DNA from 2 places in the Neobacillus sp. DZ-9 genome. Region 1 is predicted to be linked to the other one. Evidence: a T-box and tRNA genes for the amino acid it is inferred to sense, from the RefSeq annotation. Region 1 holds a T-box; the other holds one or more tRNA genes.

Evidence for each region. A T-box is a leader RNA that pairs with one kind of tRNA and senses whether it is charged. The one in region 1 lies ahead of AC59HZ_RS01905 (glycine--tRNA ligase), so its partner is inferred to be a tRNA-Gly.
Region 2: it has a tRNA-Gly gene. The T-box ahead of AC59HZ_RS01905 (glycine--tRNA ligase) is inferred to sense a tRNA for this amino acid. The anticodon was not compared.

What each region holds. Positions count from the first base shown of each region.
Region 1 covers NZ_JCAIOL010000001.1:373,966-389,858, reverse strand. The annotation lists gene dnaG (DNA primase) at 1-970, opposite strand, end outside; gene AC59HZ_RS01915 (pyruvate, water dikinase regulatory protein) at 1,564-2,373, opposite strand; gene ccpN (transcriptional regulator CcpN) at 2,396-3,028, opposite strand; gene AC59HZ_RS01905 (glycine--tRNA ligase) at 3,182-4,564, opposite strand; T-box leader at 4,631-4,816, opposite strand; gene recO (DNA repair protein RecO) at 4,866-5,618, opposite strand; gene AC59HZ_RS01895 (YqzL family protein) at 5,653-5,796, opposite strand; gene era (GTPase Era) at 5,957-6,880, opposite strand; gene AC59HZ_RS01885 (cytidine deaminase) at 6,870-7,271, opposite strand; gene AC59HZ_RS01880 (diacylglycerol kinase family protein) at 7,474-7,860, opposite strand; gene ybeY (rRNA maturation RNase YbeY) at 7,838-8,308, opposite strand; gene AC59HZ_RS01870 (HD family phosphohydrolase) at 8,305-10,476, opposite strand; gene AC59HZ_RS01865 (PhoH family protein) at 10,651-11,619, opposite strand; gene yqfD (sporulation protein YqfD) at 11,616-12,812, opposite strand; gene yqfC (sporulation protein YqfC) at 12,809-13,111, opposite strand; gene AC59HZ_RS01850 (YqfB family membrane protein) at 13,193-13,657, opposite strand; gene floA (flotillin-like protein FloA) at 13,679-14,668, opposite strand; gene AC59HZ_RS01840 (NfeD family protein) at 14,685-15,320, opposite strand; gene AC59HZ_RS01835 (GatB/YqeY domain-containing protein) at 15,530-15,893, opposite strand, start outside.
Region 2 covers NZ_JCAIOL010000002.1:9,360-25,252, forward strand. The annotation lists gene AC59HZ_RS04425 (aspartate aminotransferase family protein) at 1-527, shown strand, start outside; gene AC59HZ_RS04430 (aldehyde dehydrogenase family protein) at 572-2,032, shown strand; gene AC59HZ_RS04435 (M81 family metallopeptidase) at 2,064-3,590, shown strand; gene AC59HZ_RS04440 (GNAT family N-acetyltransferase) at 3,578-4,057, shown strand; gene kamA (lysine 2,3-aminomutase) at 4,132-5,541, shown strand; gene AC59HZ_RS04450 (YokU family protein) at 5,544-5,822, shown strand; gene AC59HZ_RS04455 (amino acid permease) at 5,951-7,435, shown strand; tRNA gene AC59HZ_RS04460 (tRNA-Gly) at 7,602-7,675, shown strand; gene AC59HZ_RS04465 (B3/B4 domain-containing protein) at 8,017-8,694, opposite strand; gene queG (tRNA epoxyqueuosine(34) reductase QueG) at 8,805-9,935, shown strand; gene AC59HZ_RS04475 (amidase domain-containing protein) at 10,014-10,886, shown strand; gene trmL (tRNA (uridine(34)/cytosine(34)/5-carboxymethylaminomethyluridine(34)-2'-O)-methyltransferase TrmL) at 10,958-11,431, shown strand; gene nfsA (oxygen-insensitive NADPH nitroreductase) at 11,489-12,238, shown strand; gene AC59HZ_RS04490 (hypothetical protein) at 12,235-12,423, shown strand; gene AC59HZ_RS04495 (PrkA family serine protein kinase) at 12,753-14,648, shown strand; gene yhbH (sporulation protein YhbH) at 14,889-15,893, shown strand, end outside.

The DNA of each region.
Region 1 (15,893 bases):
CACGGTATGCAGCCTCAATTCCAGGCTTATCGGAATCGTAACAGATGGTTACAGACTGGACACTTTGCCTTAATAGGGCAATATGATCATCTGTTAGGGAAGTTCCCATTGTGGCGATGCCATTTTCCACACCAGACCGATCAGCAGCAATTACATCAGCAAACCCCTCAAAAAGGACAGCTTGCTGAATTTTTTTTAGACTTGGTTTTGCTTGATGATAATTGTATAATATTTTGCTTTTATTAAAGATTGCCGTTTCAGGACTGTTTAAATATTTAGGCTCATCAGGTCCCAGTGATCTTCCAGAAAAGGCAATCGGATTTCCATTGCGGTCAAAGATTGGAAACATAATCCGATCTCTAAAACGATCGAAAAACGTCCCATCCCGTTCACGTTTGATAATCAAACCGGCCCTTTCCATCCATTCGGGTAAAAAATCCCGCTTTGATAGGAATTTCGTAACGAAATCCCAAGAATTTAAGGAATAACCAATTTGGAACTTATCAATCGATTCACGGGTAAATCCTCTGCCTAACAAGTATTCCAATGCATGCTGGCCTTCCTTTGTATTTACCAGCAAGTGATGATAGAATTTAGTTAACAGTTCATGAGCATCAAGCATTGATTGCAAATCTTTTGCAACTTTTCTCTCGCCGCGAGCCCCCGCAAGATTAATATCAAGATCGATATTTCCTTTGGCAGCGAGCTTAATGGCAGCTTCTTGAAATGTGATTCCTTCAAGCTCCATTAAAAAAGAAAAAACATTTCCGCCAGCACCACAACCAAAGCAATGAAAAATTTGTTTGTCGGGTGATACAGAAAATGATGGTGTACTTTCACCATGGAAAGGACATAACCCGAAGTAATTTCGACCTTGTTTTTTTAGTTGTACATAATCGCTGATGATTTCAACTATATCAACTGTCTGACGAATTTGATCAATTTTTTCTTCGGCAATACGCTCCGCCATGGAAAACAACCTCATTTGTTCTTAACATAAATTCTGCGTTGATTACTAAATTCCTGCAAATTTCGACAATTTTTTTTGTTAATTCCATCATGAATTTTCCTGAGTAATGACTATGTCCCCATTTGTGCATGGTCATAATGAATCAATCCGCAGCTTCCTTTCCAGAATCAACATATTTCCAAGTTGCGTATGTAATCTTATTATTAACATGGTGACATAGGAGCAACAAAAAGAACTTGTGCAGGAAATTTAGAAGCAATTTCGACAATCTCCTCTTTTTACCGGACAAGAATCTGCAACGGCAAAAACAGTTGGAATGCCTTTTATATTAGTATTAATTCTACATTACTCCGCATATTCCTTCTTTAGCTATTAATTTTATAAAAAAGGATTTATGTCGAATTTTTTCAGGAGATTTTACAGGGACCTACTTGACATCTAACAATAAATAGTTTATTCGTTCACATGCAAGTCTAAACCTAAAAAGTATATTTTTATCACAATTTTTTATTATAGTACAATTAATATCATTTTGCCATAACTTTTTTATTTTCTTTTTTTCAATAAAAAACACATAATCTTATGACTATGTGTCAGGGTCTGCCTTTTTGAATATAATTTAAAATAATATTGGCCGTTTCTTCAACAGCTTTATTTGTAACATCGATGACAGGACAATTGATTTTTTTCAAGACCGAGTCAAAAAAGGTCAATTCCTCTTTGATCCGATCAATATTTGCATAGCTTGCCTTATCGTTTAGTCCCAATGAAATCAATCGTTCTCTTCTTATATTGTTTAATTTTTCCGGGCTGATTTTTAAGCCAAAGCATTTTTCAACGGGTACCCTGTAAAGCTCTTCTGGCGGGTCTACCTCTGGTACAAGAGGCACGTTGGCCACTTTTAAACGTTTATGTGCTAAGTACTGTGATAGAGGAGTTTTAGAAGTTCTCGACACACCAATTAACACGATATCCGCTTTAAGGATGCCCCTTGGGTCACGCCCATCATCATACTTTACGGCAAATTCAATTGCTTCTACCTTTTTAAAATAATCCTCATCAAGTTTCCTAACAAGACCTGGTTCACACAGCGGAGTCTTTCCGCTAAAGGATTGAATTTGATCCATAATTGGGCCAATTAAATCAACAGCAATAATCCCTTCCGCAGAAGCCCTTTCTGTTATATATGTACGCATTTCTGGTTTAACTAGAGTAAAAGCAATCATTCCTTTATCAAGCGAAACAAGTGAGAGCACCTCATCGATATGTTCCTTATCTTCAACATATGGGAACCTCTTTAATGTCATTCCGGACCCATTAAACTGGCTAATTGCCGCTTTCGTCACTAGTTCCGCTGTTTCCCCGACGGAATCAGAAACCACGTAAATGATTGGCATACTCATTCTTCCAAATCCACCCCTCTTTTTATTCATCACCTAATGTAACAAAAGCCTTCGTTATGTTTGTTTTCGTAATTCGTCCGATTACTTCAAAACCTTTATCTGTTTTTCTTACTATTGGTAAGGCATCAATTTGTTTTTCAATTAATTTTTTGGCAATATCAATTAAAAGATCATCACGTTCACACATGGTAATATTCGGCATTCTAGTCATGATGATATTGACTGGGATGGTGGAAAGCTCTTGTTTTCCGATACTTGCCCGAAGCAAATCTTTTCGCGATAATACCCCAACTAATGCAGAGTTATGGTCCACTACAAATAATGTACCCACATCTTCAAGGAACATTGTGCAAATAGCATCATAGACGGAAACATTTTCGCTCACCACAACTGGAATGGACTGATAATCTTTAACATAAATTTTTTGCAGATTTTCAGTCAGAAGCTGCGCTCCAGATTTCCCAGTATAAAAATAACCGACTCGCGGCCTGGCATCTAAATAGCCAGCCATCGTTAAAATGGCAAGGTCAGGTCTTAATGTCGCTCTTGTCAGGCTTAATTGGTCGGCGATATGTTCACCTGTTATCGGTCCTTTTTCCTTAACTATTTGCAGAATATGTTCCTGTCGCTTGGTCAGTTCGATTGTGCTCACCACCTTATATAAAATCGTTATACTTTTATACCAATATTATATACCAGTTAATTTTCTTTTGAAATTAATACAGTCGTTAAAATATACATTAGAGGTGCGGTAGCCCGCACCTCTTTCATTGTCCAGCTACAGCGCCTAGACGCTTCGGCTTTTCTTTTAGAACACCATTTTCTCTTGTAAGAAGCTAACAAGCTCTGAAATCGGAATACGTGTTTGCTCCATTGTGTCGCGATCTCGAACTGTTATCATTTGATCTTCTTTGGAATCAAAGTCATAAGTGATACAGAATGGTGTACCAATTTCATCGTGACGGCGATAACGTTTACCAATTGATCCCGCTTCATCGTAATCCACTGAAAAATGTTTTGATAGTGCAGCAAAAACCTCTCTAGCCTCATCCGATAATTTTTTCGATAATGGTAATACTGCTGCCTTAAAGGGAGCTAATGCCGGATGAAAATGCATGACTGTTCTTGTTGTGCCATCCTCAAGCTGTTCTTCATCATAAGCATCGATTAAGAAAGCTAAAGTAACACGGTCAGCACCCAAAGATGGCTCAATACAGAACGGAATATATCTTTCATTTGTTTCAGGATCGATATAGTTGAAATCTTCTCCTGAGAATTCCATATGCTGTTTCAAATCATAATCGGTTCTTGAAGCCACACCCCATAATTCTCCCCATCCAAACGGGAATTTAAATTCAAAATCGGTTGTAGCATTACTGTAATGAGAAAGTTCGTCTTCTGAGTGATCTCTAAGTCTTAAATTTTCTTTATTAAGCCCCAATGAAAGCAGCCATTGTTCAGCAAATTGCTTCCAATAGTTAAACCATGTTAATTCCTCACCAGGTTTACAGAAAAACTCAAGCTCCATTTGTTCGAATTCTCTTGTACGGAAAGTAAAATTACCTGGTGTAATCTCATTGCGGAAGCTTTTCCCGATTTGTGCGATACCAAATGGCAGCTTCTTTCTCATTGTCCGTTGCACATTCTTAAAGTTAACAAAAATACCTTGTGCAGTCTCTGGGCGTAAGAAAATTTCATTCGTGCTTGATTCTGTCACACCTTGGAAGGTTTTAAACATAAGATTAAATTGACGGATTCCAGTAAAGTCATGGCTTCCGCAGTCCGGGCAGGCGATATTATGCTCTTTAACCAGCTCTTCCATTTTTGCAAATGGCAAGCCGTCTACAACCATTTCCATACCTTTTTCTTCAAGGGCGTTTTCAATTAATTTATCTGCACGGTGACGGGCTTTACAATTTTTACAGTCAATCATCGGATCATTAAAATTACCGATGTGTCCAGATGCTTCCCAAGTTCGAGGGTTCATCAAGATACTTGCATCCAAACCGACGTTATATGGTGACTCTTGTACAAACTTTTTCCACCAGGCCTGTTTGATATTGTTTTTAAATTCAACGCCTAATGGGCCGTAATCCCAAGTGTTTGCTAGTCCCCCGTAGATTTCTGATCCCGGAAAAATAAAGCCTCTGTGTTTTGCGTGCGATACAATTTGCTCCATTGTTACCTTCATTTTAAAAGCTCCTTTAATAGTTTTTTCTACAAAATAAAAAACTCTCGTCCCTATGCTTACGATAAGCATAGGGACGAGAGTTACCCGCGGTTCCACCCTATTTGCTGCTAAATTAGCAGCCTCCTTAAAATGTGTTCATTAACACAAGATTGCTCAGGAACGCCTTCGTTAGTGCCCTATACCCTAGCTTCCACTGTCCTAGGTTCGCTTTTATAGAGTTTACTAATTACTACTCTCCGTCAACGCAATTATTAATTTTAAAGAAAATATTAACTAAAAGTAGAAAAAATGTCAACAGTAACTATAATAAATTGCGAAATTGATCCATTGAATTGAGAAACTTCTTGGTTTTAAGATACAAACCAGAATATTCTTCATAATAGGCAGTAATAACATTTTTTAATTCTACTTTCGTTTCTTCTTTTACTGAAATATTCCCTAACCTTGAAAGATCAAAATAATAAAATAGCCGTAATAATTTCACTGCCGATGGTGATAATTTAAAATGGTACGGATCTTTTTCAAGGCATCTGTGACAAATAAATCCGCCTTCACGAATGGAAAAAGAAAAATGCCCGTCTGTACTGCCGCAAACGGAACATTGATTTAACACTGGATACAATCCAAGAACATTTAACATTTTCATTTCATAAATATTCATAAGAATATCCGGGTCATTGCCTTCATTCATATAATTGAGTGTTTGATAAAGCAATTCAAAATGAAAAGGATTAGGCTTCTTTTCCTCTGTACATTTATCCGTTAATTCGACAATATAACTTGCATAAGCAGTTAAGAAAATATCCTCGCCAATGGAACGCATGGAAGAAATCATTTCACCCTGCTGCATGCTACCTAAACCCGATCCTTTTTGAACCAAAAAATAACCATGAGTGAAAAGCTGGGTAATGGAAGAAAGGCGGCTATTTGGCTTCTTGGCACCCCTAGCCATAACACCAACCTTTCCCCATTCCCTTGTATATATTGTTACAATTTTATTGGTTTCACCATAATCTGTTGTTCTAATGACGATGCCTTCACACTTCTGAAGCATAAATGTCACCTTCTAAAGAGCGCGAAAGACTTGCTTATGAAACGGGAAAATCAATATGTGCTAGCTCTTCATCAAGATTACCGGGTATTTCTTGGTTTTCCTTCTCAAGCTCTTTAAAGAGAAGATATGTGTCAATATTCCCTGTCTGGGTAAATACTTTCCACGTAAAATCCATCATCGAAAACCCCACCTTTCATTATTTAGACTAGCCTAAAATTCAATCCCAAACCTTACATTTATCATAGCCTGCCTGCGCAAAAATCATAAGACGAAAAAATTGTTAATGTTGTCCATGCATAATCTTGTCAATTGGATAATATTTTAGTTAGGGTTATTCATCAGTATTCATCTTCATTAAAGCCATAATCACGAAGCTGGGACATCTTATTGCGCCAGTCTTTCTGGACCTTAACCCATAATTCTAAAAACACCTTAGACCCTAGAAGATTTTCAATATCTACACGGGCCCGCTTTCCGATTTCCTTTAACATGCTGCCTTTTTTTCCAATGATAATACCTTTTTGTGAATCCCTTTCCACAATGACCGTTGCCATGACATGAATAATATCCTTACCTTCTTGACGCTCCATTTTGTCTAAAACAACTGCTAAGGAGTGTGGAATTTCTTCTCTAGTCAGGTGAAGTGCTTTTTCCCTGATTAACTCGGTAATGATAAATCGTTCCGGATGATCTGTAACTTGGTCAGCTGGATAGTATTGCGGCCCTTCTGGTAAAAAGGTTTTAATTTGCGTAAGCAAACGCTCCACATTATTACCTTCTAGTGCAGAAATCGGCACTATCTCTTCAAAGTTGTATTTTTCCTTATACGATTCTATAATCGGCAATAAATTATCAGGATGAATTTGATCAATTTTATTTATTACAAGAAAGATTGGAGTGCTTACTGTTTGAAACTTTTCAAGGATAAATTCTTCACCACGGCCAAATCCCTCTTCAGCATTTACCATAAAAAGAATTAAATCAACTTCTTTTAATGTATTTTGTGCAACCTTCATCATAAAATCGCCCAATTTGTGCTTTGGTTTATGAATACCTGGTGTATCAATAAAAACCATTTGGGAATCTGAAAGTGTAAGGACGCCTTGTATTTTGTTACGGGTTGTCTGCGGCTTATCGCTCATAATAGCAATTTTTTGACCAATCACCCGATTGAGAAACGTTGATTTTCCGACATTAGGCCGGCCGATAATCGAAATAAATCCAGATTTATAGCCTTTATTTGTAATAATATTATTTTGCATGCAGATCCTCCGGTGAAAAAGCGCCAGGCAATAAATCTTCGACAGTCATTTCTTGAATATCGCCTTTTAGATTTGTTAAAACAACTTTCATCTCTTTTGGGCATAATTCCGAAATAACCTGCCTGCATGCCCCGCAAGGTGAACAAGGCCGCTCTGTATCGGCAACAACTGCCAGCATTTGAAAATCCCGTTCCCCTTCTGAAAGCGCTTTAAAAAGGGCAGTCCGTTCTGCGCAGTTACACATACTGTAGGCAGCATTCTCTATATTACAGCCTTTATATACTTTTCCATCTGTTGTTAGTAATGCTGCTCCTACTCCAAACTTCGAATAAGGAACATAGGCTTTTTCTCTTGCTTTTTTTGCTTCTTCAATTAGTTGAACGATGTTCACTCGTTTTCTTCCTTTCCAGCAGAAACCTGCTGTGTCTTTATTTTACCTTAAAAATCAGAGAAAATCATTAGTTGTAAATAAAAAGTAATAAAAAATTTTAAAAAGTTAGAATTTTCTCATAAATTTATTTGTCTTAAAATTTTCTTGGTGATAAGTCATTTTACCGAAATAAACTCCCCTTTTCAAATCCGGCCCTCGATTGTTAGAAAAGGCTTAAGAAATACGGTAAAAAGATTACCATCCCAATTATGACCGAAAGTATAGCATACACAAAAACTGCTCCTGCTGCCAAATCTTTAGCTTGTTTCGCAAGTGGGTGGTAATCTAGAGTTGCCAAGTCAACAACCCTTTCAATTGCGGTATTCATTAGTTCAAGCGCAAACATTCCGCCTATCGCAATAAGAATAAACAACCACTCTATCTTTGTAATAGAAAAGAAATACGATGCGAATAAAACGAATATGGAGCTGAAAGCATGAATCTGCATATTGCGTTCATTTTTAAGGGCATTCATGATACCCGCAATTGCATAGCTAAATGAATGGATTAGTGGAAAGATCTTTTTCTTATCTTGTGAGTCCATATTCATTTAAAATATCCTTTTGCAGTGTGAACATTTCTATTTCTTCTTCCTCGGTCATATGGTCATAACCCAAAAGGTGCAAGAATCCATGAACAGCTAAAAAACCAAGCTCGCGCAAAAAATCGTGTCCATATTCTTCTGCCTGCTCTCTTGCTTTTGGAACGGAGATAATAATATCCCCTAATATACGAGGCATATCAGCCCCAATTAAGGCAACTTCACCCTCTCCGATCTCCTCCATCGCGAAAGATATAACATCCGTTGGAGCATCCTTATCCCGATATTCACGGTTAATCTCATGAATACGCTCATTTGAAACAAAAGTAACGGATACCTCACTATGCTCTTCAATGTTTTGTTTATTGGCAGCAAAATTTATTAGTCTTTCTATTTCTAGCATTTGCTCGTCCGATAATTCATTCGTTTCATCAATACTATCAATTAGTAATGTCATGCTTGCTTCACCTTCTTATTCATTTCTGGATATTCGATCCTGGAATGGAAAATTCCCTTCAACGTTTCACAAAGAGTGTGGGAAACGATTTCAATTTCCTTCATTGTGATATCACATTCGTTTAACTGCCCATCCTGCAAACGGTCCGAAACGATTTTTTTTACTAATGACTCAATTAATTCCGGAGTAGGTTGTGATAAAGAGCGGACAGCCGCTTCCACGCTGTCGGCAATTCCAACTACAGCAGATTCTTTTGTCTGTGCTTTAGGACCAGGATAACGAAATTCCCCTTCCTTTATCTCTTCACCATTTTGATTCGCCTTATGATAAAAAAATTTCAAAAGCGTTGTACCGTGATGCTGCTCGGCGATATCAATAATTTCTTTGGGCATATGATATTTCCTCAAAATATTTGAACCATCAATGACATGAGCAATAATGATTTGTGCACTTTTTTCCGGCGGCAGTCGATCATGGGGATTGTCATGATGCATTTGGTTTTCTATAAAGAAGTTTGGCCTTTTGGTCTTTCCAATATCATGATAATAGCTTCCGACCCTTGCTAAAAGCCCATTTGCACCAATTGCTTCACAGGCGGATTCCGATAAATTAGCGACCATCACACTATGATGATATGTACCTGGTGCCTCCATTAAAATCTTTCTTAGGAGTGGATGATTAGGATTAGATAGTTCAATTAACCGCATAGTGGACAAAATTCCAAAACTAGCTTCAAAGAAAGGAAGTAACCCAATTGTCAGTACGGCAGAACCAATTCCTGAAATTAGGGCCGTAATAAAATAGTACCCATATTCCAGTCCAGTAAATTGACCATTGGGTAAATACATCAAAGCCAAAATAGTCAATAAATTGACAATGGCTGCAAATGAACCAGCTTGGAGAATTTTCGAGCGCTGATTTTGATTTGTCAAAAACAGGATTCCAGCTATAGCACTAAAGAGGATATAAATTCCCACTGAAAAATTTAGTGAGCCAGTTACACCTTCATTAAATAAAATACTTCCGCAAACAGCAAAAATAATCGCCATCAGGATAGCTAGCTTCTCATCAATTAATATTTTTATAAGCATCCCCCCCATGGCAGCAGGGAATAGATAGCCAATCCAAGAATAATTATATACTTGGAGCATACTAATGATTTTCAAAATAAAAATCGAAAGGGTGAAAATCATGCCATACAATAAGAAATAGGTTTGTCTTTTATCTGGCGCAATTTTCATTTGATAAAAATAATAATAGATGGCAGAAAGAATAATCGCAATCAATACCATTAGACCAATGTATGGTTTAAGGGATTTTTCATTATTAATTAAACCCACGAGCTTTAATTGCCGATAGATATCCTGGTTTATTAGTTCTCCTTCTTCCACAATAATTTGGCCCTGAAGGATTTTTACAGGTTCTACACTTTCTGCTGCTTGCTGTCTTAGCTCCTCTGTCGCAACGGGATCATAAAATTCGTTTTGAATGACCGCATATCTTCCCAATTCGATTGCAGCAACCCGTAAATTATCATTTAAGGTTGAAAATTTTAATTCCTCTTCCACTCTTTTCTTTGCATTTTCTACATCATCAGCAGAAATTCTTTTGGTCATCACATTATTAATTGCTGTAACGGTTATATCCTTTGCAATCGACAACTCATCATGCCCCGCTTGTACTAAAGCAGAAAAAACCTGATCAGAAAGATCTTTAGTCACATTAGGTGTTAATTTCCCTTTTAATCGTGTTACTTTTTCTTCAACACTAGGTTCAGAAACGGTTGGCTGCTCGTCAGTAGCTGCCGCTTCTTGTTTCTTCATTTCATCTTTTACTTCATCATCTACTTCAATTGCGAATTGGAAGATAGAAGTAATTAAATCCACTCGGTTTTGCGTATACTCCTTTTTTAAGGCATATACATCCTGAACTTGATCAAGAGCATCTTTTCGTTTGTTTTCTGTAGATTTCTTATCTTCAACGGTTCCTGGGGAACGAATAGTTTTTTCAGCAACAGAAAACAGGCTTAAATCCACTTTTTCAGGTTTTACATTACTAAACAAGGCGGCATATAAAACTGCCCCTAAAAACAGAAAAAATAGAACTCGAAAAAAGGTTATATCGAGCAGCTTCCGGATCCGTATAAAATATTGCTGCAGTTTATCCACCCAAATCCCTCCAACCACGGCCAATGAAAATTCTGATCCAATGAGTTTTCAACTGAATTTAGTTGAAAGTACACGTTATGTAAAATGATAACAGTTTTTCTGTCAAGTTTCACCTTTTTATAAAAATCAAAAAGGGATAAACCATTATCAGGTACATCCCTTTAACGAAGTGGATTAGTTTTGTTTTGCCTTTTTTTCATAGGCATCGATGATTTTTGCAACCAGTGGATGACGGACTACATCACTTTGCTCTAAAAAGATAAAGGAAAGTCCCTTTACATTTTGGAGGATCTCATCAGCCATAATTAAGCCGGATTTTGCTCCTTTGGGCAAATCAATTTGTGTTTGATCACCTGTTATAACCATTTTTGATCCAAATCCCAGTCTGGTTAAAAACATTTTCATTTGAGCGTGGGTGGTATTTTGGGCCTCATCTAAAATAACAAAAGCATCATCCAGTGTACGCCCTCTCATATAGGCTAAAGGAGCAATTTCGATGGTTCCCCGCTCAATTAACCTTTGTGTATGTTCTGCGCCTAATACGTCATGTAAGGCATCATACAGAGGCCTTAAGTAAGGGTCGACCTTTTCTTTTAAATCTCCAGGAAGGAATCCCAGGCTTTCCCCTGCTTCAACAGCTGGCCTTGTTAAGATAATTTTATTTACTTGTCCATTCTTAAGGGCATTCACTGCCATCACGACGGCAAGGTATGTTTTCCCTGTTCCTGCTGGTCCAATCCCAAACACCAAGTCATTTTTCTTAATGGCAGTAACGTACTGTCTCTGTCCCAGTGTTTTAATTCTTATCGTTTTCCCTTTTACATTTTTGGCAATTTCTTCATCATATAAATTTACAAAATAATCGAGCGTTCCCTTATTTGCCATTTCAATGGCATAGATAACATCCCGCTGGCTAATGTTAATCCCCTTTCGGATGACAAACATTAAGCGATCTAGAATTTGTCCGGCTAAGGAAACCTTGTCCTCGTCGCCTGACAAACTTACCGATTCACCTCTTGTGATGATCGAAACGCCAAGCTCCTGCTCAATGATTTTTAAATTTTGATCAGAATTTCCTAGCAGCGTAATCGCCTCTGCCGGATTTTCAAGCTGCACATTGATCGTTGTTAATTTTTCTGTCATTCATGAGTCTCCTTGGAAATCGGTGCCCCGACTGCTATGTTTTCTATTATCTTAAAATGGATATCTAGTATAACCTTACCATTTTTAATCGCTTTGTGTAAAATTTTTTCATCTTTGATGATAGCATCTTCATCTAATTGGCTTTTTATTTCCTTTTTAGCCAGCTCCAGTGCATTTTGTTCAGCTTCTTCATTCGTGTAGGTCCGTGTGAATTCTTCTCGTTCCCGAATTGTTTTATGAATATAGGAAATTGGAAGCTCCCATTTTAAGAAATGAATTTTATGCACATTCTTTTCCGTTTCGAAATTATTAAAGCCATGTTCTCCAAAGCCCCAAATAGGGACTTCTAACTTCCCAAATGAAAGATAATACTTTTGTTTTTCTTTCCCATTAAAGACGTTAAAATTCGTTTTAAAAGGGAGTTCTACATGGCTTTTATACCAGGTTTCTCCCCAAACCTCACCTTGGGCAGAAACTAATTCCGGTTTTAGACCATCTTCACCGATTATTCCGGATACTAATAGTTGTCCAGCCTCCACATGATCATTTTTATCCACAACCTTTTGGCCATATTCAATATCCATTTTCACAATGATAGCCTTCTTTTTCGCAATTAGATTCTGAGGTAATAATTGTTTCTGCTTTTTCGGCTCGTTTTTTTCCACCACTTGCAGACGGTAGGTTGTCCCGTTTAATTCCACACCAACCCATGTAAGGTCGCCCACATTATTCGTTAACCGTCTTTGTATTCCTTCAACGTTGTCGACAAAGAACTGCAGCCTGCCTATTTTTACCCCCATCTTGTCCAATTCTTTTCGAATCTGATACTCAGTGGCCGGTTTTGCTCCTTTTATCTCAATTCCCCATATGACATTGGATAAAAGCAAAAGGATAAATAGAAAAATTCCTGCCCCAATTAAAAATCCGCTGTTTTTTAATAATCTTTTAAAAAGAAAAGGGACGCCGCTTCTTTGCAAAAAGGAAATGTTACACTCACTATGTCTCGCATAGTGCCTGATGTTTTTAGCATCCACGAGTCTCATTTTAAAGGTAATGGTCTCTGTACCATGCCTCTTAATATTCCAAATTTGCAAACCGTTTCTGGCTAGAATATTTAAAAAACGTTCAACCCCCTTTCCCGAGACCTTTACCGTTACTCTGCCAAATATAAATTCTATCCACTGGTTCTTCATTTTGCTCCTCCTGGATTATCAGTTATATATATGACCTGATCGATTTTCCCTTCCAGTAACACCTCTTCAGGTAAAAACGTTTTAATTACGAAGGATTTCCCTTTTATCAATAATTGCCCTTGCTTTAAAAGCAGGCGGAGTTCTTTGTCTGTGTATGCAAGCAAGCCGCGATGATTCTCTATATAAATATGAATCTGCCCAATCATTGTGATACGGGGTAAATCCATCATGACATCTTGAGGAAGATCCATTTTTTTAGCCATCCAATTTCGGACTTTCTGGCCCCATTTTTTCGCCATAAAAAAAGAACCCCCTTTCATCTCATATGTATGAAATGAAATAGGGTTCTAGCACAATTTTCTCCAATAAGATGGATTGTTTTATTCGGATTCAGCCTGCCTTTTCCTTGGGAAATATGGTTTCCTCGACCGCGGTTCTCCAAGGATTTCAGACCAGATTATGCCGTTTATGATTGAGTTTGGATTAGCGGACTCGAACTCTGGTTCACCATCATTATCTAAAGCAGCAAATAAAGGGTCTTTAGGTTTTTCTTTCTTAAGTTCTCCTAGATTAGCTGGATTCGTAAATCCTTTTTGGATGACATCCGAATCCTGTTTAATTTGTATATATTTTTTTTCAAGATCCTGCTGCTTTGGCTGATGAGAATTCTTTTTCTCTTGAACAGGATGTATTCTTCGTTCCGTTTCATTCTGGAATAGGTTTCGAAGCTCATCTAAAGTATTCATAGAAAATGATTTGTTTTTTATTGGCCGTTTTTTCCCTTTTTTCTTGCCAAATATCGAGGAGAGAATCCCAATTATTATTAAAAAAACTAAAGTTTCCATACTACCGCCTCCTTTATTTTTTTAGCGGTCGTCTTTTTTCTCACCTGTAATTTTACCAATAGAGCCCCTCATATCGGTATCAGCCGAAATATTTTTAATGTTCATATAATCCATGACACCAATATTCCCAGATTTAAGCGCTTCTGCCATTGCAAGAGGGACCTCTGCTTCGGCTTCCACTACTTTCGCTCTCATTTCCTGTACTTTTGCCTTCATTTCCTGCTCTTGAGCCACAGCCATTGCCCTGCGCTCCTCTGCTTTTGCCTGAGCAATTTTCTTATCGGCCTCGGCCTGTTCTGTTTGTAATTCTGCTCCAATATTCTTGCCGATATCTACATCCGCGATATCAATTGAAAGGATTTCAAAGGCCGTACCGGCATCAAGCCCTTTGGAAAGTACCGTTTGAGAAATTAAATCCGGATTTTCTAAAACCTTGCTATGGCTGTCAGATGAACCTATTGTCGATACTACCCCTTCACCTACACGAGCCACAACTGTTTCTTCACCAGCACCGCCAACGAGTCGGTCAATATTAGCTCGAACGGTAATCCTTGCTTTTGCTTTTACTTCAATCCCATTCATCGCTACTCCGGCAATAAATGGCGTTTCGATTACCTTTGGATTAACACTCATTTGCACAGCTTCTAAAACATCACGTCCAGCCAGGTCAATCGCGGCACAGCGTTCGAAGGATAATTCAATATTTGCACGGTGTGCTGCAATAAGAGCATTCACTACTCTGTCAACATTCCCGCCAGCCAGATAATGGCTTTCAAGCTGATTAGTCGTTACATTTAAACCTGCTTTATGGGCTTTGATAAGCGGATTGACCACCTTGCTTGGGGTAACTCTCCTTAAACGCATCCCGACCAATGTAAAAATACTAATCCGGACACCTGCTGCAAGTGCTGACACCCAAAGCATTACCGGTACAAAAGATAATAAAATTCCTAAAAAAATTAACACAACCACAACAAGAGCAATAACAAAGATTGTTCCATTTGTAACCATTTTTCCAACCCCCTATTTATTCGATTTCCCTTACGACAATCCGCGCACCTTCGACCTTAATCACTTTTACGCTGGCATTTTGCTCAATAAACCCGCCTTCACTCACGACATCAATTCGTTCATTTTGAATGATGGCGGTTCCTGCAGGTCGTAATATCGTTAACGCAATGCCCTCCTTACCAATTAGATCGGTACGATTGATATTCGAAACATACCCATCCTCTTTTCTAGCTGAATCTGACAAAACCATCCTATTAAAAAGGACGAGTTTTTTGCCAAAAACCTTTATCATCAAAAAGAAAATAAGAATAGAAATAAAAATGGCGATTAGGATGGATACTCCCATCTGTAAGGCGTTTTCCCCTGCTAAAAAAAGACTTAAAATTAAAGCTGCGACACCCAAAGTCCCTGAAATGGCTCCTGGCAGGAAAAACTCCAAAAAGATAAGAAGTATTCCTCCGGCAAATAAGATCAATGTACCGAATCCGGCATATCCCGCTTGGAAATGCCCATAAAAGAATATTAGCAGCGCCAATACTCCTATTAAGCCAGCCAAACCAAACTTCGCTGAAAAAAGCTCCACAACAATTCCAACGCCCGCAATTGTTAAAAGAACAGTGATCACAATCGGGTTAGTAAGAAACTCAATCATATTTGAGCCCCCCTTTCTTTCTATTTGGCCGTTATTAATCAATACGTATGTATGATCGGAAAGTTTCACTTTTCAGTAAAATATACTTTGTAAACAGATCTGTTGATTTGAGCTCCAATCAATAGTGTTAAATAGTCAACTCTTTCTTTTAACACGGCAAAATAAAAAGACCACAAGCTCTTTAGCCTGTGGACTTAATGTCAGAATACTTATGAAAGGTGTTGTTGTACAAATTTATTAACAAGTGATCCATCTGCTTTACCCTTAACTTTAGGCATAATCGCAGACATCACTTTTCCCATATCCGCTTTTGATTTTGCGCCGACTTCAGAAATAGTTTGTGCTACTATGTCTGACAACTCCTCTTCAGAAAGCTGCTTCGGTAAATAGAGCTCGACAACTGCAAGTTCTGCACGCAATTTTTCAACTAGGTCTTCACGACCAGCCTTATCAAATTCATGGAGGGAGTCTTTGCGTTGTTTTACTTCGCGAGAAAGGACCGTTAACTCCACATCTTCGGATAGTTCTTTTACTCCAAGCTTAATGGCTTCATTTTGCAATGAAGATTTAACC
Region 2 (15,893 bases), on a different contig from region 1:
GTAAAATGTTCGCAGCAGAGCATGCGAAAGTTACCCCTGATATTTTAGTCTTGGCAAAAGCCCTTTCAGGTGGAATGCCTTTGGGTGCGATAGTAGCCAATCGTGAGCTCCATGAAAAATGGCCAACAGCTGGACATGGTTCAACATTTGGCGGAAATCCGATTTCTTGTGCGGCAGCCCTGGCAAACATTGAGGTCATTGAAGAAGAAAAGTTAGTGGAAAGAAGCGCAGACTTAGGGGCAGAGATTGTAGACAGGCTCCAAAAATCAATCGGTCATTTACCTGGTATTGTTGAAGTCCGCGGATTGGGTATGATGATTGGCATTGAATTTGATCAGCAGTTTGCAGCAACATTTGTACCTCAAATTAAAGCGAAAGCATTAGAAAATGGATTGCTCATCATGAACTGTGGTGTAAGCGGTCAAACCATCAGGTTAATGCTCCCGCTTAACATCCAGGAAGATGTGCTCGACAAAGGATTGATCATTTTAGAGGAGGCTGTGTCAGAAACCATCCTAGGAAGCTAATTGTCATTTCTCTAAGCAGTACTTCAAAAAAGGAGGTCACGATTATGTCAAATCAAATCAAAACTGAGATCCTTAAGGGAGATCTTTATATAAATGGGAAATGGGTAAATGAACCAGACCAATCTTACTTTGAAAGTTTAAATCCGGCTACCGGGGAGCTTGTCGGTGTTTGTGCAGCGGCTTCAACTGATCAGGTAGACAAGGCAGTAGCAGCGGCAGAAAAAGCCTATTCAAGCTGGAAGAACACTCCAATTCCGGAGAGGGCATCTTATCTGTCGAAAGCAGCCCAATTGTTTGAAGTACGGAAGGAAGAACTGGCTCGTGTTATGACTATGGAAATGGGCAAGGTTCTAACCGAGTCATTAGGAGAAGTTGGAGTGGTCAGTGCAACCGCTCAATATATGGCAGGGGAAGGCCGCCGCCTCTTTGGAGAAACGGTTCCAGCAGGTTTCTCGGGGCGGAACGTAAGAATGGTGCGTGAGCCGCTTGGAGTGGCAGCATGTATTACCCCATGGAATTTCCCAGTATCGCTCGCTTCCTACAAAATATTTTCAGCTTTGATTGCCGGTAATACGGTTGTTTGGAAGCCGGCATCAGAGGTGGCATTGTCGGCAAAGATCTTTGTCGAAATATTGGCTGAAACCGGATTACCTGAGGGAGTAGTGAACTTGATTACTGGTTCCGGTAGTAAGGTTGGACGAAAACTTGCTGAGCATCAGGCTGTCAAAATTATTTCTTTTACGGGCTCAACAGAGGTCGGGCAGCAGCTGGCAGAAATGAGCAGCAAAACGTTAAAACGCATTTCCTTGGAATTGGGCGGGAAAAATGCAGTTATCGTCCTGAAGGATGCGGACCTTGACAAAGCGGCAGATGGAATTGTCAAATCAGCATTTACAACAACTGGTCAGCGCTGTACAGCAGCAAGCCGGGTTATTGTTGAACGTCCGGTTAAAGAGCAGCTGGTAGAAAAAATTGTGCAATTAACAAAATCTATGAAAATAGGAAATGGTCTTGAAGAAGGCAGCCAGGTTGGGCCTCTTGTAAATGAAGATCAGCTTCATACAGTTGAGAGGTATGTACAAAAAGCGATTGAAGAAGGCGGAAAAATTGTATCAGGAGGAAAGCGCGTGAATGAATTGGGCGGCTTTTACTATGAGCCGACGATTATTGAAAACGTCAAGCCAAATGATTCTATCGCGCAGGAAGAAATATTTGGTCCTGTCCTGGCCATCATTGAAGTAGATTCATATGAGGAAGCAATGGAGGTAAATAACGGCACGATTTATGGGTTGTCTACATCCATCTATACCGAAAGTCTTCATTATGCGAACCGGGGTGCATCGGAAGCGGTAAGCGGACTTGTCTATATTAATAATGGAACCTCTAATGCTGAAATGGGGGTTGCATTTGGAGGCATGAAAATGTCTGGTAACGGACACCGTGAAGTCTCCCACCATGCATTCGATGTCATGACAGAGTGGAAGTCCATTTATACAAACTATTAATTGATTCAATTCTTTTAAAAGGTGGGAGATTATGAGAATACATCGTATTGGCATTGCCTTCTTCTACCATGAATCCCATAGTTTCAGTTCAATGAAAACCGAAATGGAACAGTTTCGAAATGAAGGTTATTTTATAGGGGATGAAATTTATGATGCCTATAGTGGAACGAAGACTGAAGTTGGCGGGTTTCTGGATGTTTTGAGGCAGGTAGAGAATGTTGAAATCGTGCCGCTGCTTTGTGCGGCCGCGGTTCCATCAGGTGTTGTAACGACAGAAGCGTACTCCGTTATTGAAAAGCAAATGCTGGAGTCGCTCATGAATGCAGGAAAGCTGGATGGATTATTGCTGGCACTCCATGGAGCGATGGTTGTGGAGCACCTGTTTGATCCGGAAGAGCATTTACTGGGAAAAATCCGCGGCATTCTTGGATCTGATGTTCCAATCGCTACAACACTTGATATGCACGCCAATTTGAACGAAAAGATGATTGAGTATACTCCGCTTCATTTTGGATTTAAAACATATCCGCATGTTGATATGTATGAACAAGGCCTTCAGGCAGCAAAAGCTTTATTAAAACAATTAAACAATGGCGTTACATACTACGCTGCGTTTGAAAAATTGCCGATGATGCCCCCCTCTATCAATATGAGAACAGCAGAGGGGCCAATGTACAAAATGATTGAATGGGCAAAACAAGTGGAAGAAGAAGAAGAAGAAGAAGTATACAATGTTTCCATCTTTGGAGGGTTCCCTTATTCGGATATTCCCATGGCAGGAGCTAGTGTACTGGTTGTTGCGCTCAATCCACAAAAAGGAAAAGAAACAGCTCAAAAACTAGCGTCCTTGTTTTGGAGTGTAAGAGAAGAGTTCATCATGGACCTTCCCAATGTAAAACAAGCGCTGGATATGGCGCTGTCGATTGAAGATAACAAACCGATTGTATTGGCTGACATCTCGGACAATCCTTTAAGCTGCGGAAGCGGGGATACAACCGAATTGCTTAGGGAAGTGGTGAACCTGAACCTCGCTGAAACGCTGTTTGGGGGACTTTATGATCCGGAATCGATTGAGGCATGTCGGAAGTCGGGAGTCGGAAATAAGGTATCGTTGTTACTTGGCGGCAAGGTATCTCCTGAATTCGGAGAACCTGTCCAAGTTGAAGCAACAATCATTGCCTTATCAGACGGTGTATTTTATAATTCAGGGCCGTTTAATCAGAATCTTAAGGTCGATTTAAAGGGTGCGGCACACATTCGTGTTGGTAAGATGGATATCCTCCTCATTGGAAGGCCGATGTCAGCGAATGATCCGGAAATGTTCCGTCATATTGGTCTTGAGCCCTCAGCAAAGAGAATTCTCTGTCTTAAGGCGAAAAATCATTTCCGGGCTGCATTTGAGACGATTGTTGGACACATCATTTATGTGGATGCACCAGGTGTTGCTTCCAACCGTTTAACAACATTTACGTATCATCACATCCCAAGGCCGATCTGGCCATTGGATGATATCAAATATGAGGTGGAACTAAGGAGGAAAGAAACATGGAAACATTAAAAAAATCTTATTATGTCGAAGTTCCGACTTCACTAAACCCGGAACAGTTACACATAATGATGGACCTCGAGAAAGATGCATTTCCGGGAATGGGAGCTGTTGATGAACAAACCTTGATTCCTTTAGTTAGATACGGGAAATTAATTCAATATCGACAACCAGATGATGCTAGACCGATCGCCGTTTGCGAGATGATGAGAGATTACAATGATATTCATAAAGCCTACATATTCGGCTTTTATGTTCGTTCCGACCAGCAGGGGAAAGGAATTGGAAAGTTATTCTTGGAGGAAATTTATCCAATTTTAAAGCAGGACGGTTTTCACAAAGTGTGCTTAACAGTCAACACCCAAAATAAGGCAGCTGTTAAATTATATGAAAAAATGGGATTTGCCATTAAAGGAACGAGATTCGATGAGTTTGGCGAAGGGGAAAACCGCTATTATATGGAGTACATTCTTTCTTAAATAGTTAGAACCAAGGGAGAAATTTTTCTAAAAAATTGGTTATTAAAAAAAACGAATTCCAGGAGGGGAAAAGAATGAGAAACACTTTATTTAAACCAAAAAAACATTGGAAAGAGATCGAGCTTTGGAAAGATGTAACTGACGAGCAATGGAATGACTGGGTATGGCAATTGACAAACACCATTAAAACTCTTGAAGACTTAAAGAAAGTGATCAATTTAACACCACTAGAAGAAGAAGGAGTTAAAATTGCTACCAAAACCATTCCATTAAACATTACGCCATATTATGCATCGCTGATGGACCAAGATGATCCAAGATGTCCGATTCGTATGCAGTCTGTTCCAATTTCTCAGGAATTGTATAAAACAAGATATGATTTGGAGGATCCGCTCCATGAAGATGAGGATTCACCGGTACCTGGTCTAACGCATCGTTATCCGGACCGTGTATTGTTCCTGGTAACGAACCAGTGCTCGATGTACTGCCGCTACTGCACAAGAAGACGTTTCTCAGGTCAAATTGGAATGGGAGTACCTAAGAAACAGTTAGACAATGCCATTAATTATATTGCTTCCACTCCGCAAATCCGTGATGTGCTAATTTCTGGAGGAGACGGACTCCTTATCAATGACAATATTTTAGAGTATATTTTAAAGAATTTACGTGAAATTCCACATGTGGAAATTATTCGAATCGGTACAAGAGCACCGGTTGTATTCCCACAGCGTATTACTGAAAATCTTTGCAATATCTTGAAAAAGTATCATCCAGTATGGCTGAATACGCATTTCAATACATCGATGGAAATTACGGAAGATTCAAAGCGAGCATGCGAAATGCTTTCAAATGCGGGCGTACCACTAGGCAACCAAGCCGTTATTCTTGCAGGCATTAATGACAGCGTTCCAATCATGAAACAGCTTATGCATGACCTCGTTAAAATTCGCGTGCGTCCATATTACATTTACCAGTGTGACTTATCAGAAGGGATCGGCCATTTCCGTGCACCAATCAGCAAAGGATTGGAAATCATGGAAGGGCTTCGAGGTCACACTTCGGGTTACGCCGTTCCAACCTTCATTGTTGATGCTCCTGGAGGAGGTGGGAAAATTCCATTGCAGCCGAACTATATCATTTCTCAAAGTTCCAATAAAGTAGTTTTGCGTAACTTTGAAGGTGTCATTACATCTTATCCGGAACCTGAAAATTACCATCCAGGAAGTGCAGAGGATTATTATAAAAAGATTTATCCTGAAGTATTTAAAAATTTTGAAAGCAATGGTGTACTGTCCATTATTGATGATACGAAATTTAACCTAATTCCAGAAGGTTTAAAACGATTGGACCGCCGCAAAACGTATAAGGAAAATCCGGAACATAGCTCTTTAAAGGATAAACGAGAGAAACGTGATGAATTGAAAGAGAAAAAATTCCATGCCCAAATGAGCAAGTATGAGACTGTAGGAGCAAGGGAGGAATAATGTTGAATTGTCAATGGTGCGGATCTGACACAGCAGTTGAAACGGGCAACACAGTGTATTGGGAACTACCGGACGGTACGAAAACAATTGAAATTCAGGACACACCAGCCTTCCATTGCTCAGAATGTGGTATTACCTACCAAACTGATGAAACGGTACAGAAAATTGAAGACCAGCTATTTTTAATCGATACTTCAAAGCTTGAAAAAAGTTTGGCATTTGACACACTTATGGCTGCTCCACGCTTATTAAAGCGAAACTACTTTGATTTTTCTAAATAAGTAATCCATCTTATGGCTGATAGTAAAAAAATCAATAATATCGGATAATTTAACTCCCTCTTTCTAAGGGGGGGATAAATTATCCATTGCCATTTCGTTAATATCCTAATTGTGAAGGTGGAAAAAGGATGGAAGCCATTAAAATCGAAGAAAAAAGTCAGAATAATCAGGAAACCAATGATGGAATTAAACGCAATTTAAAGGCACGTCACATGACAATGATTGCGATTGGGGGATCAATTGGTACGGGGCTGTTTTTAGCGACAGGTGCGTCCATTCAAACAGCTGGACCGGGTGGTGCCATGATAGCATATAGCGCGATTGGAATCATGGTCTATTTTTTGATGACAAGCCTCGGTGAAATGGCTACCTTTTTACCGGTTTCCGGATCATTTGCCACATATGCCAGCCGTTTTGTTGACCCAGCATTAGGATTTGCGCTCGGTTGGAATTATTGGTTCAACTGGGCTGTTACCCTGGCAGTTGAAATCGTTGCTTCAGCCATCATTATGAAATTCTGGCTTCCGGATGTGCCAAGCATCGTTTGGAGTGCCCTGTTTTTAGGACTAATCTTTTTATTGAATGCTTTGTCAGTTAAAAGTTACGGAGAATCTGAGTATTGGTTCGCTTTAATAAAAGTTATTACTATCATTGTTTTTATTGGCGTCGGTGTTCTCACCATCTTTGGGATTTTCGGAGGTGAGTATATCGGGTTTAAAAACTTTACATTGGGAGATGCTCCGGTAAGCGGAGGCTTTATGTCTGTGTTAAGTATATTTTTCATCGCTGGTTTTTCCTTTCAAGGGACTGAACTGGTAGGGATTGCAGCAGGTGAAAGTGAAAATCCCAAGAAAAACATACCGAAAGCAATCCGGCAAGTATTTTGGCGAATTCTTCTATTTTATATTGGGGCTATTGCAGTCATTGGGCTAGTAATCCCTTATACCAGTCCTGAACTGTTGGGCGGGGACGTTGACAAAATTGCTGTAAGCCCATTTACTCTCGTTTTTGAAAAAGCTGGTATTGCCTTTACAGCCTCTGTCATGAACGCGGTTATCTTAACTTCTGTTTTGTCATGCGGAACGTCGGGGCTATATGCCTCAACTCGAATGCTATGGTCTATGGCAAAGGACGGACAGGCACCGAAATTTTTACAACAAGTAAACCAGCGCGGAATTCCGATGAATGCGCTAGTTATGACAACGATTATTGGAGGACTTGCCTTTTTAACGTCCATTTTCGGCGATCAAGTATATACATGGCTATTAAATGCATCAGGTTTAACCGGATTTATTGCCTGGGTAGGGATTGCTTTGAGCCACTATCGTTTTAGAAAAGCCTACATTGCCCAGGGAAGAGACCTGAATGAACTTAAATACAAGGCGAAATGGTTCCCTCTTGGTCCCATCCTTGCATTAGCAATGTGCATTATTATCATTCTTGGACAAAATTATCAAGCATTTATGACAGGCAACATTGATTGGTACGGAGCTGCTGTATCATATATTGGATTGCCAATTTTTTTAGTGATTTGGATCGGTTATAAAGTCATCCATAAAACAAAGGTTGTCCCACTAAATAAATGTTCTTTTGAAGACCATCAACAAAATTAGTCATTTAATAAGCCTACAATTAATAATATTATAATTAATTGTAGGCTTATTAATTTCTTGGGGAAAATTCGACAAAAAGTGCAATAATTACTTGACGTCCATAAAAAAACTGTGTATTATGAAAAAGTCAACTTTAGTTCACTAATTTGACATTATTAAATTATATGCGGGTGTAGTTTAGTGGTAAAACCTCAGCCTTCCAAGCTGATGTTGTGAGTTCGATTCTCATCACCCGCTCCATACATATTAACTAACGCAGTGTATCGTTACAAAAGAGAACGATGCGTTGCGTTTTTTCATTTATAAGGTAGAATTCAAATTAAATAATTCATAAAGCCCGTGAACCCCAAAAAATACGCTTCACGGTCGATAAGAACGGTTCATAAAGCCCGTGAACCCCAAAAAATACGCTTCACGGTCGATAAGAACGGTTCATAAAGCCCGTGACCCCAAAAAATACGCTTCACGGTCAATAAGAGCGGTTCATAAAGCCCGTAAACCTAAAAAACATGCTTCAGGGTCAATATGAGCGGTTTATAAAGCCAGTTAACCTAAAAATGGGTCAACCAAAGTCATTAAGACTAATTAACACTATTAGCCAAAATCCTGTAAGAACCTTCCCCGCCATGTACCTGAATAAACATATTCATTAAAGATTCAGTCAGCTTATTAGCATTTTCCCAGTCCGTTGATGGTCTCAAATAAATAATTTGCAGTGCATTCTTGGTATCTAACGTTACTGGTGTTCTGGAAGAATCCACGAACGGACTCCCAAACGGTCCAATTGAATCAGAGGCAACAATAAGGCGCTCTAAAGAGTTAGAACGGCCATTTAAACCAATGTACTCTTCTCCCTCTGCACCTAGCCGAACCTCTACGTGCCCTTTGAGACTATCTAGGTCATAAATACCGATAGGGACTTGATATTGCAACGAGAAAAAATTATTAATATCAATCGCACTTTGAACAGACGAAAGATAATTTTGCTTTTGAACCCTCCTGTAAAGTGCCTCAGCAGAATGACGGTACCGATTAGGGTCCTTGCCAATCTTTTTAAAAATAGCACGCCATTCCTGGATTCCAGAGAGCTCCGTAACATTTTTATCCTCTAAATCAAAATAAATAGACTCCTGGAACATCTGAAGTCTTCCTTTAAGCATTTGCGGTGAATCCCCAACGGTAATACCATTGTATTTAATGACTCCTAATTTAAAATGAGGAATCTCCTTAAAAAGGTCCGATGAAACTTGAATTTCCAACAATCACACCTCCAAAATTCATTGAAAATAGTTTATCATAAATAGATGTGCTATAAACAATTAAACAACCTAGGGGAATAGATCATTCACGAAGAAGGGAGGCAGCCAAAGTGAACGCCAAAAAATTAAAAGAAGAACTTATTGCCTACAGCAAAGAAATCGGAATCGATAAAATCGGATTCAGCAGTGCCGACCCTTTCACCGAACTAAAAAACAGACTAATAACACAACAAGAACTTGGATTCCAATCCGGTTTTGAAGAGCGAGATATTGAGAAACGAGTGAACTCGGCACTACTCTTGCAAGAACCAAAATCAATCATTTCGATTGCTCTTGCCTATCCTTCCAAAATGAACGAACGGGTTGAAAGTAAAAAGGGAGAAAGAAGAGGTATTTTCAGCCGAGCCTCCTGGGGGCTCGACTATCATCATATTCTAAGAGACAGGCTCAAAAAGCTGGAAGAGTTTATTTTAACAAAGGTACCAGATGTCCGCTTAAAATCAATGGTCGATACAGGAGAGCTTTCAGATCGGGCGGTTGCAGAAAGAGCTGGAATTGGCTGGAGCGGAAAAAACTGTGCCATCATTACTCCCGAATTTGGCTCATATGTATATTTAGGTGAAATGATTACGAATATTCCTTTTGAGCCCGATACACCAATAGAAGACCAATGCGGAACATGCACAAAGTGTTTGGAGGCCTGTCCAACCGGTGCATTAGTTCAAGGCGGTCAAATTAATGCTCAGCGTTGTATTTCATTTTTAACTCAAACAAAAGAACTCATTCCGGACGAGTTTCGAGAAAAGATTGGAAATCGTATATATGGCTGTGATTCCTGCCAAACTGCTTGCCCGCATAATAAAGGGAAGAACTTTCATTTTCATGACGAAATGGAACCTGATCCCGAAGTCGCCAAACCATTACTAAGACCGATTCTAAAATTAAGCAACCGAGAATTTAAAAAGCGATTTGGTTCATTGGCAGGATCTTGGCGTGGGAAGAAGCCTATTCAGCGAAATGCCATTATCGCACTTGCTCATTTTAAAGATGAATCTGCGGTTCCCGATTTAGTAGACATATTAGAAAATGAAGTAAGTCCTATAGCAAAGGGCACGGCAGCTTGGGCACTAGGTAAAATTGGTGGAGAAACTGCATTAGCGGCATTAAAAAAGGCTGAAGAACAAGAAACAGATCAAGAAGTCCAACTTGAAATTAAAAAAGGCTTAAACTTTTATAACTAATTCTAGGAGCGAACCAAAACGGTTCCGCTCTTTTTTTTTAATTTCTTTCATAAGTATGAAGGGAAAGGAGAGAATATTATGCGTGAAATTCTACAAGAACTATTTGAAAAAAGGATTCAACAATTTGTAGCGAATCACAGAAATTCCAAGGATAATTTTTCAAAAGCAGATAGGAAACTTGAATCCTTAGCAAAAAGATCTGCAGAAATCGTCAAAGTGAAAGCAGCTGGGAAGATCCTTGAAAATAAATGTGAAGATGATTTTCAAACGATAAAATACAATGCTCATTATCAATATTTAATTAAACAAAAAGGCAATCTTTATTTGGAAGAGGAAGTCGAAGAAAGAGTAGCCAAATTTTATAAAGAAACATTAATAATGGATGGGGAAATCAAACCCTTAGAGAATGGCTCCCAGCCTGTGGAATATTCCGAGCCTTTCATGCCGGATACCTTCGATCGATTAAGCTATCAATATAATCGGTTAAAAGCGATTCAGTATGCTGAACGCTGGTGGAACAGCTATAATCCAGCCTATAAAAAGTTTGAAAATGATTGTACGAACTTTATCTCCCAATGTCTTCATGTTGCTGGGGGGCCAATGAGAGGATATCCGAATCGCGGTTTAGGATGGTGGATGCAAAATCATAACTGGAGCTATAGCTGGGCAATTGCCAACGCCCTTCGCTTATATTTTTCTAAATCTACTGCTGGATTAAGGGCAAAAGAGGTAAGCAATCCCGATCAATTATTATTAGGTGATGTAATTTGCTATGATTTTGAAGGGGACGGACGGTTTAATCATAATACCATTGTCACGGCAAAGGACGCGAATGGAATGCCATTAGTAAATGCACACACCTACAATAGCCGAATGAGATACTGGGCGTATGAAGATTCTTCCGCCTATACACCAAATATCAAATATAGGTTTTACCACATTCTTGATTAAAGGCACTAATCTTGAAAGCCAATGTCATAGTGGTATAATTCAGATAGAGTTTTTTTTCTGAGGTGAAATTCGTGTCCATACATGTAGTACTATATCAACCACAAATTCCTTCAAATACAGGGAATATAGCGAGAACCTGTGCAGGTACCGATACCGCTTTACATTTAATTCGCCCGCTTGGCTTTTCAACTGATGACAAGATGTTAAAAAGAGCAGGATTAGATTATTGGGAACATGTAAATATCACTTATTACGATTCATTAGAGGATTTTTACGAAAAAAATGCCGGCGGGGAATTCTTTTACTTAACAAAGTTTGGGCAAAAACCGCATAGCAGCTTTGATTATAGTAATCCAGACAAGGACTATTATTTTATCTTTGGCCGGGAAACAACAGGTCTGCCAAAAGACGTTATTGAAACAAATAAAGAGGTTTCGTTAAGGATTCCAATGAATGATAATATTCGTTCTTTGAATCTCTCCAATACAGCGGCGATTCTTATTTATGAAGCACTTCGCCAGCAAAACTATGTTCATTTGAAATAATTGCAAGGAGGTCCTAGGGTTTGGGCCTCTTTTTGCTAACAAGAAAGGATACAGGATATGAATGAAACGATAGCAACTATACTTAATCATCGCTCTATTCGACACTTTGAGGATAAACCTTTAACCGAAGAACAAATAAGAACGATTGTCACCTCTGCTCAATCAGCATCAACCTCAAGCTTTATCCAGGCCTACTCAATTATTGGGGTTAAGGATAGTGAGAAAAAGAGGAGACTAGCCGATATTGCAGGAAGACAGGAATATGTTGAAAAAAATGGCCATTTCTTTGTTTTTTGTGCAGATCTCTACCGCCATACGATTATTGGTGAAAATGAGCAGAAAAACGTCAATTCATCGATTGAAAGCACGGAAAAATTTATGGTTGCTCTCATCGATGCAGCATTAGCAGCACAAAATGCGGCTATTGCTGCGGAATCTTTGGGACTTGGTATTTGTTACATAGGAGGAATTCGCAACCACCTCGAGGAAGTTCAAGAGGTTTTAAAAACACCAGAAAGAGTAATCCCTTTATTTGGACTAGCGGTCGGGCATCCAGTAAAACAAAATGACCGTAAACCAAGACTGCCGTTTGATCATATTTACCATGAAGATGAATATCAACAAAATACGGAAATGTATAACCGGCAACTGGAAGAATATGATGAGTTGATATCTAACTATTATATTCAAAGAACGGAAGGAAAGAGAAACGACCGTTGGACCGAGCAGATGGGAAAAATGCTTGAAAAGCAAAATAGAATGTACATGAAGGAATTTATCCAAAAAAATAAATTAGATTTAAGATGAAGGATGTGGTTACTTTTTATCTTGAAACTATGTTGATTGGAGCGGAAGGCGCGAGACTCCTGCGGGAGGACGGGGCAGGGGAGACCCCGGAGGCGCTAAAGCGCCGAGGAGGCTCCCCGGACCGCCCGCGGAAAGAAAAGCGCCTGGAGCGGAAATCAACATTCCAATTAACAAAGTCAATATGAAAAAGGGCTGCTAAAAAATAGCAGCCCTTTTGTATGGAAGGATTATTTTGTTCCTGGTTTGTCATTGTATCCTGAGGTGAAGATCGCTGCTAAAAATGTAACCATTACTAAAATAACAATGAAAGTGTTCATGTTATGTATTGCCCCCTTCGTCATACAATTTATCACATATAATTATTATAGCCTATCCTAAAAAAATGAAAAGTGCAATATTCCTTTTATTAAAACAAAAAAGATAGACAGTATCTCTTCTTCGTTACGCATGTTCAATAGACAATGTGCATAGAGTATATTAATCGTCTCTGATTAAGCTTTCGGGGGAGGGCCTTATGGATATTTTAAAAAAAATCGAGATGTATCGAGAAGAAGAGGAAAAACTGCGTTGGGAAGGATCATTCGCTGATTATCTATTGTTGTTAAAGGAAAAGCCATGGGTAGCACAATCTGCACATTCTCGAGTTTATAATATGATTAAGGATGCAGGAATTGAAGAGGAAAAAGGGACGAAGAAGTACAATTTTTTTAGCAATCAATTATTCGGTTTAGAGGAAGCACTGGAACGTCTAGTTGAAGAATATTTCCACCCAGCAGCGAAAAGGCTAGACGTAAGAAAACGTATTTTGTTATTAATGGGGCCGGTGAGCGGCGGTAAATCTACGCTAGTAACGATGCTTAAAAGAGGCTTAGAGAGCTATTCTCACTCTGCTAGAGGGTCTGTGTTCGCCATTAAGGGCTGTCCAATGCATGAAGATCCGCTTCATTTAATCCCACATCATTTACGTGCGGATTTTTATGAAGAGTATGGAATTCGAATTGAAGGAAATCTTTCACCGCTAAATATGATGCGGCTTGAACAGGATTATGGCGGCAGAATTGAAGACGTGTTAGTCGAACGTATCTTTTTCTCAGAGGATAAACGAACAGGAATTGGTACCTTTAGTCCATCGGATCCAAAATCACAAGATATTGCAGATTTAACAGGCAGTATTGATTTTTCAACGATTGCTGAATTTGGTTCTGAATCAGATCCACGTGCTTACCGTTTTGATGGTGAGCTTAATAAAGCAAACCGTGGGATGATGGAATTCCAAGAGATGCTAAAATGTGACGAGAAATTCCTTTGGCATTTACTTTCGTTAACACAGGAAGGAAACTTCAAAGCAGGCAGGTTTGCGCTCATTAGCGCGGATGAGCTAATCGTTGCTCATACAAACGAAACTGAATATCGTTCCTTTATTTCTAATAAGAAGAATGAGGCATTACACTCCAGGATTATCGTCATGCCGATTCCTTATAATCTAAAAGTTTCACAAGAAGAAAGAATTTATGAAAAGATGATTAGAGAAAGCGATGTTTCTGATGTTCATATTGCACCTCATACCTTAAGAGTGGCAGCCATGTTTACCATTCTTACTCGTTTGAAGGATCCTAAAAAAGGTGATATTGATTTAGTGAAGAAAATGCGCCTCTATGACGGGGAAAATGTAGAAGGATTTAATACTGCTGATGTGGAAGAACTTAAGAAAGAGTATCCAGATGAAGGCATGAGCGGTATTGACCCCCGCTATGTCATTAACCGGATTTCATCGACTATCATTAGAAAAGAAGTGCCTTCTATTAATGCCTTAGATGTATTAAGATCATTAAAAGATGGGCTTGATCAACATCCATCTATTACTGCTGAGCTGCGTGAACGTTATATGAATTATATCTCGATTGCTCGAAAAGAGTATGATAATATTGCCAAAAATGAAGTTCAAAAGGCATTTGTTTACTCCTATGAAGAATCGGCCAAGACATTAATGGATAATTATCTGGATAATGTTGAAGCTTACTGCAATAAAGCGAAACTGCGTGATCCTTTAACAGGGGAAGAAATTAATCCTGATGAAAAATTAATGCGTTCGATTGAAGAACAAATTGGAATCTCTGAAAATGCGAAAAAGGCGTTTAGAGAAGAAATATTGATAAGAATTTCAGCATTTGCAAGAAAAGGCAAGCGGTTTGATTATAATTCGCATGATAGACTTCGTGAAGCCATTCAAAAGAAATTATTTGCGGATCTAAAGGATGTTGTTAAGATAACTACGTCTTCAAAAACACCAGATGAGCAGCAGCTAAAGAAGATTAATGATGTAGTAGCACGTTTAATTGATGAACATGGATATAATTCGACTTCAGCGAATGAATTGCTGCGCTATGTCGGAAGTTTATTAAATCGATAAAAGCCAAGGGACTGGTAGAAGCAATCTGCCAGTCTGTTTTTTTCCTATGTAAAAAAATAAATCTTGTCCAAATTAGTAGGCAATAACCCAATTGTCAAAATTATTTGTAAATTATTCGCGGTTTCTGCATAGGATAAAGTAATCCATATTTTATCTGATTTTTTCATTTGGGTTATTGTATGAGTGTGATTAAAAAGTGTGCATTTTGAAAGTGAATAATTTAATAAGGAGGGGTTTACATTGTCAGATAATAACCATCAATTTGTCATTTCAAGAGAAGATTGGTCCCTCCACCGTAAAGGCCACGATGACCAGCAACGGCATCAGGAAAAAGTCCAGGAGGCAATTCGCAACAATCTTCCAGACTTAATTACAGAAGAAAGCATAATTATGTCTAATGGTCGAGATGTGGTAAAAATTCCAATTCGTTCATTGGACGAATATAAAATTCGTTATAATTATGACAAAAACAAACACGTGGGCCAAGGTGACGGTGACAGTCAAGTCGGTGATGTAGTAGCACGTGACGGTTCCAGCGGGCAAAAAGCTCCAGGCAAAGGGCAGGGAGCAGGAGATCAGGCAGGCGAAGATTATTTTGAAGCCGAAGTGTCATTAATGGAGCTTGAGGAGGCTTTATTTAAACAATTGGAGCTTCCAAATCTGAAAAAGAAAGAAGAGCAGGAACATCTTATTGAAAACATAGAATTCAATGATATCCGCAAAACAGGACTTATGGGGAACATTGATAAGAAACGGACAATGATGTCTGCTTTTAAGCGGAATGCCATGAGTGGGAACCCGGCATTCCACCCGATTTACAAGGATGATTTGAAATTTAAAACCTGGAATGAAGTAGTTAAACCAGACTCTAAGGCTGTTGTTATCGCAATGATGGATACGAGTGGATCTATGGGGATTTGGGAGAAATACATGGCGCGCAGCTTTTTCTTCTGGATGACAAGATTTTTACGTACAAAGTATGAAACGGTAGAGATAGAGTTTATAGCTCATCATACCGAGGCAAAAGTAGTTTCTGAAGAAGACTTCTTCTCGAAAGGAGAAAGCGGTGGAACGATATGTTCATCCGCATACCGCAAAGCCCTGGAGATCATTGACGCTAAATATAATCCACGAAAATTCAACATTTACCCATTCCACTTTTCAGACGGTGATAATCTCACATCGGATAACGCCCGTTGTGTGAAGTTGGTTGAAGAATTGATGAAGGTATCCAATATGTTTGGA